Regions from separate parts of the Arthrobacter sp. ZBG10 genome, predicted to be linked through region 3. Evidence: predicted binding sites of a transcription regulator. Region 3 holds the regulator's gene; each other region holds the start of a gene.
What was found. Region 3 encodes HrcA, which represses chaperone genes, less so after heat shock. Its sites were predicted from a motif close to TTNGCACTCGNNNNNNNCGAGTGCNAA; they were not measured.
Positions count from the first base shown of each region.

Region 1: a site for HrcA is predicted at 1,888-1,914, ahead of groES (co-chaperone GroES). Genes of this name have one in related genera too.
Region 2: a site for HrcA is predicted at 1,272-1,298, ahead of ACU18_RS11960 (FmdB family zinc ribbon protein). Genes of this name have one in related genera too.

Region 1 covers NZ_LFQH01000047.1:37,854-41,084, reverse strand. The annotation lists gene groL (chaperonin GroEL) at 1-1,358, opposite strand, end outside; gene groES (co-chaperone GroES) at 1,438-1,731, opposite strand; gene ACU18_RS11880 (DMT family transporter) at 1,956-2,888, shown strand; gene ACU18_RS11875 (glycosyltransferase 87 family protein) at 2,813-3,190, opposite strand; gene ACU18_RS11870 (phytanoyl-CoA dioxygenase family protein) at 3,218-3,231, opposite strand, start outside.
Region 2 covers NZ_LFQH01000047.1:61,017-64,247, forward strand. The annotation lists gene ACU18_RS11950 (DUF4011 domain-containing protein) at 1-34, shown strand, start outside; gene cpaB (Flp pilus assembly protein CpaB) at 62-799, opposite strand; gene ACU18_RS11960 (FmdB family zinc ribbon protein) at 944-1,216, opposite strand; gene ACU18_RS11965 (5-formyltetrahydrofolate cyclo-ligase) at 1,334-1,954, opposite strand; gene galU (UTP--glucose-1-phosphate uridylyltransferase GalU) at 2,065-2,970, shown strand; gene ACU18_RS11975 (GNAT family N-acetyltransferase) at 2,976-3,231, shown strand, end outside.
Region 3 covers NZ_LFQH01000025.1:76,658-79,888, reverse strand. The annotation lists gene dnaJ (molecular chaperone DnaJ) at 1-1,072, opposite strand, end outside; gene hrcA (heat-inducible transcriptional repressor HrcA) at 1,166-2,179, opposite strand; gene ACU18_RS06355 (DUF3097 domain-containing protein) at 2,355-3,203, shown strand.

The sequences.
Region 1 (3,231 bases), on a different contig from region 3:
CAGCGCAGCGGCTGGACCAGTGCGCGGCGGACGATGCCAACAGCTGCTGCTGCGTCACCTTCGAGGGCCAGGACAGCGGAATCCTCGTCCAGGGCCTTCAACGCGTGGATCAGCGCGGAACCGCCGCCGGCCACGATGCCTTCTTCGAGGGCGGCGCGGGTGGACGACACAGCATCTTCGATGCGGTGCTTCTTTTCCTTCAGCTCAACCTCGGTGGCTGCGCCGACCTTGATCACGCCGATGCCGCCGGCCAGCTTGGCCAGGCGTTCCTGGAGCTTTTCCTTGTCCCAGTCGGAGTCGGTGCGGGTCAGCTCGGCGCGCAGCTGGGCAACCCGGGCTGCTACGTCTTCTGCCGAACCGGCGCCGTCAACGATGGTGGTGTTGTCCTTGGTGACCGTGATGCGGCGGGCAGTGCCCAGCACCTCAAGGCCAACCGTGTCCAGGCTCAGGCCCAGCTCCGGGGAAACAACCTGCGCACCGGTGAGGGTGGCGATGTCCTGGAGCATGGCCTTGCGGCGGTCGCCGAAGCCCGGAGCCTTGACGGCAACCACGTTCAGGGTGCCGCGGATGCGGTTGACGATCAGGGTGGAGAGGGCTTCGCCGTCAACGTCCTCAGCAATGATGAAGAGCGGCTTGGAGCTCTGCAGCGCCTTTTCCAGCAGCGGCAGGAAGTCCTGCACCGAGGAGATCTTGCCCTGGTTGATCAGGATCAGGGCGTCTTCGAGGACAGCTTCCTGGCGTTCCGCGTCGGTGACGAAGTACGGGGACAGGTAGCCCTTGTCGAACTGCATGCCTTCGGTGAGGACCAGTTCGGTCTGCGTGGTGGAGGACTCCTCGATGGTGATCACACCATCCTTGCCGACCTTGCCGAATGCTTCGGCGAGCAGTTCGCCGATCTCATCGCTCTGGGCCGAGATGGCTGCAACGTTGGCAACCTGGGTGCCTTCAACCGGGCGGGCGTTCTCGAGCAGGCGGGCGGCGACGGCTTCAACGGAAACCTCGATGCCGCGCTTGATCTGGCCGGGAGCGGCGCCGGCGGCAACGTTGCGCAGGCCTTCCTTGACCAGTGCCTGGGCCAGGACCGTAGCCGTGGTGGTGCCGTCGCCGGCAACGTCGTTGGTCTTGGTGGCGACTTCCTTGGCCAGCTGCGCGCCAAGGTTTTCGTACGGGTCATCCAGTTCGACTTCACGGGCGATGGTCACGCCGTCGTTGGTGATGGTCGGAGCACCCCACTTCTTGTCCAGGACGACGTTGCGGCCGCGGGGGCCGAGCGTCACCTTGACCGTGTTGGCGAGCTTGTCGATGCCGGCTTCGAGCGACCGGCGGGCAGCGTCGTTAAACGCAAGCTGCTTTGCCATGGTTTTGTCCTTTCAAGACAGAAACCCCGCGCGGCTGACCAGCTAAGAGCATGACCAGCAGCGCGGGGATCCGGGAGGGTTACTTTACGACGATCGCCAGGACGTCGCGGGCGGACAGCACGAGGTACTCGGTGCCGCCGGTCTTGACTTCGGTTCCACCGTACTTGGAGTAGATAACGACGTCGCCAACGGCTACGTCAACGGGAACGCGGTTGCCATCTTCGAAGCGGCCGGGGCCGACTGCAACAACTTCGCCTTCCTGCGGCTTTTCCTGCGCGGAGTCCGGGATGACCAGGCCGGAAGCCGTGGTCTGCTCGGCTTCGAGCGGGCGGACAACAATACGATCCTCAAGAGGCTTAATAGAGACCGACACTCGGACCTCTCCTTTACGTCAGCAAATTTGTGGACTGGAAAGCTCTCCCGCCTGGCTGGCAAACCGTCGTCGCGGTGCCGGCAGCAGCCTGGCTGGCAGCTCTTCATGTGTTAGCACCCTCCTAGGGAGAGTGCTAAGAGAGACTCTATGTAAGGGTTAGCACTCGGTCAAGGTGAGTGCCAGCATTTCGTCATGGGCGGACAGCGTGGCTGTACATTTGAGCGGTGCGGGCAGCCATCTACCTGATTTTTGCGAACCTCTTCTGGGCGGGCAACTTCGTGGTGGGCCAGGCCGCCGTGAAAACCATGGAACCGCTCCAGCTGACGTTTTGGCGCTGGGCCCTGGCCGCCGTGCCGCTCCTGGTCCTGGCGCAGGCCGTCGAGCGGCCCGACTGGAGGGCAGTGCTGCGCCACTGGCGGGTGCTGCTGCTCCTGAGCGTGCTGGGCATGAGCGGCTACACGCTGCTGCTGTACAGCGCACTGCAGCACACCTCAGCCCTCAACGCTTCCCTGGTGACAGCCGCCAACCCCGCGGTGATCGTGGTGCTCTCGGTGGTGCTGCTGCGGGAGCGGCCACGTCCGCTGGGGTGGGCAGGCATCGGGCTGGGCCTGGCCGGGGTGCTGCTGGTCCTCTCAGGCGGAGATGTGGAACGGCTGCTGACCTTCTCGCTCGGCGCAGGTGAACTCCTGATCGTCGCGGCCATCACCGTCTGGGCCCTGTATACGATCATCGCCCGGCGGCTGTCCCTGCCGGCCATCACGGCCACAGCGGTGCAGGTGGCAATGGCCGCGCTGGTCCTCGCCCCGGTGGCGCTGGCTGCCGGCGCCGGACTCCCGGCCACGGCATCGGGCAACTGGTCGCTGGCGTACATCGCCGTGTTCCCGTCGCTGGGGTCCTACCTGCTGTGGAACCTGGCGCTGAAGCGGACCTCAGCGGCCAACGCCGGAAACTACCTCAACCTGATCGCGGTCTTCACAGCGGTGATCACGGTGCTGCTGGGCCAGCCCATTACGGTCCCGCAGGTCCTGGGCGGCGTCCTGGTGATCTCCGGCGTCCTCCTGACCGGCGCCGGCCGGGCCCCTCAGCCGGTCAGCCCGTCGAATCCCACGTCCTCGCCGGCGTCGGCCTCCGGGTTGCCCTGGTTCCGCCGGCGGTAGAGCAGGAACCCGGCGGCCGCGGCGGTCAGCAGGGACACCACCAGCAGGATGATGCCGACGGCCCGGGCGCCGGCATAGAGGCCCCGGATGTCCCGGGCTTCCTGCGTGTCATCGGAGATGTTGTTGCCGCCCACCGAGTACACGGTGGCGTTGAAGGTGTCGAGGAAAAAGATGATGACCAGCAGCGCGATGCAGACTACTGCCACCACCGCCGCGGCAATCAGGGCGGGGCGGGCAAATCCAACACGTCCCGCCGCAGGCCGGTTCGCTCCGGGCCCCGGGACCTCTGTATTTTCCGCCATGCCGTCAACACTATCGGCATGGGTGCATCAGTGGAGGCCGG
Region 2 (3,231 bases), on a different contig from region 3:
GCTCAAGGAACAGAAGCCGCCGCACTGGGGCTGATGGCAGCGGTCTGACGGCCGACCCGCCCTAAGGCGGGCCAACAAGGACAAAAAACAGCCGGCCCCGCGTGGACGCCCCGGCCAGGCGCTCGGCTTGGCTGCTGTCGGCAGCAACCACCAGCAGGCCCTCGGTCTCAGCCGTGCCAAGCCACTGGCCGTCCTGGGCGCCCTTGCCGGAGGTCCACAGGACCGGGACTCCCTTGGCAAGGACTTCTGAGGGTGCCAGGGGTTCGAAGCCGTCCGAGGGCGTGAGCACCACGTTCACCAGTTGGCCCGGCGCCACCAGCTGGATCGAGGACGGATCGGCCATCCGGAGCGGCACGGCCGCGGAACCGGGAGTTGTCCCGGCCAGGAGGCCCGGACCCACCAGCAGCGTGTCCGCCAGCGGTTGGCCCTTGCGCACTGGGGCTGCCAGTTGCATGCCCGCCACCTGGCCGGGGTCTTGCAGGAAACCGGAAGCGAGCAGGCCGGGAGGCACCCGCAGCTCAGCGAGGTCCGACGCCTGCAGCGCCGTCCCCGCCGGAAGGTCACGTGCCGCAGCCAGGACCCCGGCCAACGCGGGCGGGGCGGGAGTGAGCTGGTGGACAGTGATGGCCGCGGCGGCGCACAGGAGCAGGGCAACGGCCAGCCTACGATTGCGTCCCAGCCAGGCACCAAAACGCCGGGTGGCTTTTGACCCGTTGCTCCAGCCGCCGCGGCCTGAACTGCCGTGGACGCGTTGTCCAGGAATGTTGCCGCGGCGCTGGCGGTAGGGGGAAGCGGGCATGCTTCACCGTAGGCGCGACGAAACCCCGCATGACACAGGGGCAGCTGCTATGTGGACAAACCCGGGTCAAGCACAGGTGCGCACCGGCACAAAGCCGGGACCGCCGTCGTACCCCCTGCTCAGGCGGGTGGACCCGAAGGGGTGCTAGCTGGCTTTGGCGGCCGCAGCCGGGGTGGCAGCAGGTGCGGCGGCCGCAGCCGCGGGGGCCGACGGCGCAGGCGAGACGGTGCTTCCCTTGGCGTCACGGGAATCCGTGCGGTAGAACCCGGAGCCCTTGAAGACCACACCAACGCTGTTGAACTTCTTGCGCAGGTTTCCCCCGCACTCGGGGCACGTGGTCAGGGTGCTGTCGGTGAACGACTGCACGATGTCGAAGACGTGGCCGCAGTCCTTGCAGGCATAGGCATAGGTTGGCACTGGTGCTCCTCCTCTTGGGCAAAGGGAAGGTCCCGTGCTGCCGATTGGTGTTCCATTAGCAGTCGCAGGGCCTGAGTGCCAATTCTAGCATTCCAGCCGACGGCTTCAGTAGCTGGGTCAATCCTGGTGGGAGAGGCGCTGGAAGCCGGACGGGGTCAGGACTGTGGGGACAGGCCTGTCGAAGGGTTCTGCAGGAATGCTTCCGGCGGGGAGGATCTCGTCGTCGAAAACCACTGCTGTGCGGGGGATGTGGCGGTCTGCTGCCGCCAGGTGGGACTGGAACACGTCGTAATATCCGCCGCCCTGGCCCAGGCGGTTCCCGTCGCGGTCCACAGCGGTGGCCGGCAGGAACAGCAGGGCAGCCTGCCCTGCAACCGTTGTCGGGTGCCTTGGGCCTGTGGGCTCCAGCAGGGGAGCAAACTTGCTTCGTTCGAACTGCACCCCCGGCCGCCAGTCCACCCAGCTCAGCTCGCGTTCGGCTTCGCACACGGGGAGCAGCACGCGGTGGCCAGCTGCATGGAGGGCCTGGATCAAGGGCAAGGTGGGCGGCTCCGTCCCCACGCTGAGATAGGCGCAAACGGTTTCCCGACGGCCGCCGAGGATGGCGTCGGCCCACTCCAGGCCGTGCAGGGCGAGGCCGGCTCCGGCAGCTGCGAGTCCCTCGGCGCTGCGGGTGGAGCGCCGTCGCCGGTGCTCAGTCCGGAGGTTCTCCTTCGCCGTGGCGTTTTCATCGCTCATGGTGACATCCTTGGAAGCCGGTGTCGGCGGGCCGGGCCGCGATGTTTCCGCGGTGCAGGCAACGCCTGTGCTGATTACTGAATGGTTGACGCTGAGGTTAGATTAGTCCCGTGACTACCAGTAACCCCAGAGTGCGCAAAGCCGTTATCCCCGCCGCCGGGCTGGGGACCAGGTTCCTTCCCGCCACGAAGGCCATGCCCAAGGAAATGCTTCCTGTGGTGGACAAGCCTGCCATCCAGTATGTGGTGGAGGAAGCCGTGCACGTGGGGCTGCACGACATCCTTATGATTACGGGGCGCAACAAGCGCGCCCTGGAAGACCACTTTGACCGCGTGCCGGCCCTGGAATCAACCCTGGCCGAAAAAGGGGATACCCGGAAACTCGCCTCGATCCAGGCGGCCAGCAACCTGGGGGACATCCACTACGTCCGCCAGGGTGACCCCAACGGGCTGGGCCACGCCGTCCTGCGCGCCAGGCAGCACGTGGGCAACGAACCTTTCGCCGTGCTCCTGGGCGATGACCTCATCGATGCCCGCGACGAACTCCTTGCCACCATGATTGACGTCCAGGCCAAAACCGGCGGGTCCGTCGTCGCACTCATTGAAGTTGAACCGTCGCAGATCAGTGCCTATGGCTGCGCCGACATCGAGGCGGTTGCAGGAGAGGACTACGTCCGCGTCAACCGGCTTGTGGAGAAGCCCAGCGTGGAGGAAGCGCCGTCAAACCTGGCCGTCATTGGCCGCTACGTGCTGCACCCCGCTGTGTTCGGCGTCCTTGAAAAGACGGGACCGGGCCGTGGCGGTGAAATCCAGCTGACGGATGCGCTGCAGGAACTGGCCACAGTTGAAGGCGAGGGACACGGTGTTTACGGCGTGGTGTTCCGCGGCCGCCGCTATGACACCGGCGACAAGCTGAGCTACCTGAAAGCCTGCATCCAGCTCGCCATTGACAGTGAAGACCTTGGCTCCGGCCTGCGCGACTGGCTGCCGGGCTTCACTGCCGGGCTGTCCAAGTAGCACCCATGCGGCTGGGCCCCATCTGGCCGGTAACGCTGGAGTGCGACGACCTGGTCCTTCGTCCCATCCGGTACCGGGACAAGAAGGAATGGACTGCCGTCAGGGGGCGCAACAGCGAATGGCTGGCCCCGTGGGAGGCGTCCAACCCCGCACCCGGTGGGGGGTTGCCTGACTACCGCCAGATGGTGCGGTCCCTGAACTCGCAGGCGGCGGCGGCAACGGCTTTGCCGTTTGTGATCGCTGAGCGCAGCGTGCCCGGCG
Region 3 (3,231 bases):
GCTTGCCTTCGGTGATCTGCTCCCCGCGCAGCTTGGCCAGCTGCCGCAGCAGGTCCTCCTGGGCCTGGTCCAGCCTCGCGGGCGTCTCCACCTGGAGGTGCACCTTAAGGTCGCCGCGGCCGTAGCCGCGCAGGTGCGTGACGCCGAGGCCGCGCAGGGTGATGATCTCTCCGGACTGGGTACCGGGCTTGACGTCGATGTCCTGGCTGCCGTCGAAGGTTTCCAGGCTGACGTCGGTTCCCAGCGCAGCCGCCGTCATGGGAATGTTCAGTGTGGCGTGCAGGTCGTCGCCGTCCCGGACGTAGGTGGCGTCGTTGTTGACGCGGATCTCCACGTACAGGTCGCCGGCAGGGCCACCCGCAGGGCCGGCTTCACCCTGGCCGGAAAGCTGGATCCGGGTGCCCGTGGCAACGCCTGCGGGGACCTTGATGGTCAACGAACGGCGGCTGCGGATGCGTCCCTGCCCGCTGCACTCGTTGCAGGGGTCCTTGATGACCGTGCCGAAGCCTTCGCAGGTACCGCACGGCGCCGCCGTCATGACCTGGCCCAGGATGGACCGGACGGCCCGCTGGACCTGGCCGCTGCCACCGCAGATGTCGCAGCGTTCCGGCGAGGTGCCGGGCTGGCAGCAGGAGCCGTCGCAGGTGGGGCACGTGACGGCGGTATCCACCTCCAGCTTCCGGTTGACACCGAAAACGGCGTCCTTAAGTTCGATCCGAACGCTGATCAGGGCGTCCTGGCCGCGCCGGACGCGGGAGGCCGGGCCGGCCGAGCCGCCTGCGCCGAAAAAGGTGTCGAAGATGTCCTGGAACGCGAAGCCCTGGCCGGCATAGCTGCCGCCGCCAAAGCCGTTGTCAGTGCCGTTTTCGTTGCCGGTGGTGTCGTAGACCCGCCGTTTCTGCGGATCCGACAGGACCTCGTAGGCATGCGTGACGGCCTTGAAACGGTCGGACGCGTCGTCCCCGGGGTTGACGTCCGGGTGCAGGGTGCGGGCCAGTTTGCGGTAGGCCTTTTTGATCTCTTCGCCCGTAGCCTCCGGTGAGACTCCAAGGACGTCGTAGTGGCTGCTCAAAGTTCGTGTCTCTTCCTTGTTGTACTGCCGGCAGTTCGACTGCCGGTGTTGCTCTTGGTGCCTGTCGGCGCGCGGCCGGCCGGGCAGGCCTGTTCAGGGACCCAGGATCCGGGACAGGTATCGGGCTACAGCCCTGACGGCGGCCATGGTGGTGGGGTAATCCATGCGGGTTGGTCCAAGGATGCCGATTTTCGCGGTGCTGTCCGGACCGTAGGCGGTGGCCACCACCGATGCCTCGGTCAGCCCGTCGTAGGGGTTTTCCCGGCCGATACTGACCGCAACACCGCGGGGGTCCTGCGCCATTTCGCTGAGCAGGCGGAGCATCACCACCTGCTCCTCCAGGGCTTCCAGGACGGGTCCGATGCTGAGCGGGAAATCCACATTGGAGCGGGCCAGGTTGGCGGTCCCCGCCATCACCATACGTTCCTCGCGGCTGTTCTGCCCCAGGATCTCCAGCCCGTTGGCCAAGGCCTGTGCGGCCTGGCGGTGGACAGGCGCCACGGCGGACACCACCGCGGGCAGCACCATGCTGAGCCGGCCCAGCGGCGTCCCGGCAAGGGTCGCCAGGAACCGGGTCCGCAGGCCGGCGAGGGCGTCGTCAGCAAGGTCGTGGCCAACGTCAATGACCCGCTGCTCCACCTTGCCGCTGTCGGCAATCAGCACAACCAGCACTTTCCGGGGGGCGAGCAGGACAAATTCGATGTGCCGGATCTGGGCCCGGCTCAGGTGCGGGTACTGGACCACTGCCACCTGGTTGGTCAGCTGGGAGAGCATCCGGACCGTGCGGTCCAGGACATCGTCCAGGTCATCGGAGCCTTCCAGCAGCGACTGGATGGCCCGCCGTTCCGGCGGCGACAACGGTTTGACCGCGGAAATCTGGTCCACAAACAGGCGGTAGCCCTTGTCCGTGGGGATCCGGCCGGCGCTGGTGTGCGGTGCCGTGATGAGGCCCTCGTCCTCCAGGGCCGCCATGTCGTTACGGATCGTGGCGCTGGAGACGCCAAGATGGTGCCGCTCCACGAGGGCTTTGGAGCCCACGGGTTCGCGGGAATGGACGTAGTCCTCCACGATGGCCCGCAGGACTTCCAGCTTGCGTGGCTCGCTCATAGTCCACCTCCATCCGGGATTGGGGCCGCCGCGCCGCCTGGGCAACGCGGCCCCGTCAGTTAGCACTCGGCATGCCTTAGTGCCAACAGTCTATTACGCCCCGCCCCGTTGTTAGCATTGGTACCGCTCCGGGCGAAATTCCGGGCCACAAACCAACTGCGAGGCGGAGTCAACCATGGATTACCAGAACTGGGGGCCGGCAGACATGTCCGCCCCGGCCCGCACCACCCTGCCCGAGGTCCCGGTGGAGCGCGGCATGGTTTTGGAGGACGTCCAGTCCGGCTGGGTCGGTGCCGTAACCCGGGTGGAGAAGTCCGGCGGCATGCATGTGGTGGCCTTGGAGGACCGGCGGGGAAAGTCCCGGTCCTTCCGGTTGGGGTTCGGCTTCCTCCTGGAGGGCCGGCCCATCAATCTGGTTCCGCCTGCGCCGCGTGCCGCTCCCACCACTGCGGCGGGCCGGACCGCCTCCGGTTCCGTTCGGGTGGCCGGCCAGCGCGCCCAGGTGGCGAAGGCAAGCCGCATCTGGGTGGAGGGCAAGCACGACGCCGAGCTGGTGGAAAAGGTGTGGGGCGATGACCTCAGGGTGGAAGGCATCGTCGTCGAGCCTCTCCACGGCATCGATGACCTGGCCGGTGCGGTGGCGGCCTTCAACCCCGGTCCGGGCCGGCGGCTGGGCGTCCTGGTGGACCATCTGGTACCCAACTCGAAGGAATCGCGCATTGCCGATGCCGTAATGGCCTCCCCCGGCGCGGCCGGGAACGTCCTGATTGTGGGCCATCCGTATGTGGACGTGTGGCAGGCCATCCGGCCCTCCGTGCTGGGCATCGCGAAGTGGCCTGCCGTGCCGCGCGGGCAGGACTGGAAAACCGGGATCCTGGCCGCGTTCGGCTGGCCGCACCAGACCAAGGAGGACGTGGGGCTGGGGTGGCAGAAACTCCTGGGTGCGGTGCATACCTATGCGGACCTCGAGGCCTCGCTTCTGGGCCGGGTGGAGGAAGTCATCGACTTCCTCACGGTTCCCTAGGGCAGTCTTCCGGCCAACACCCAGTATT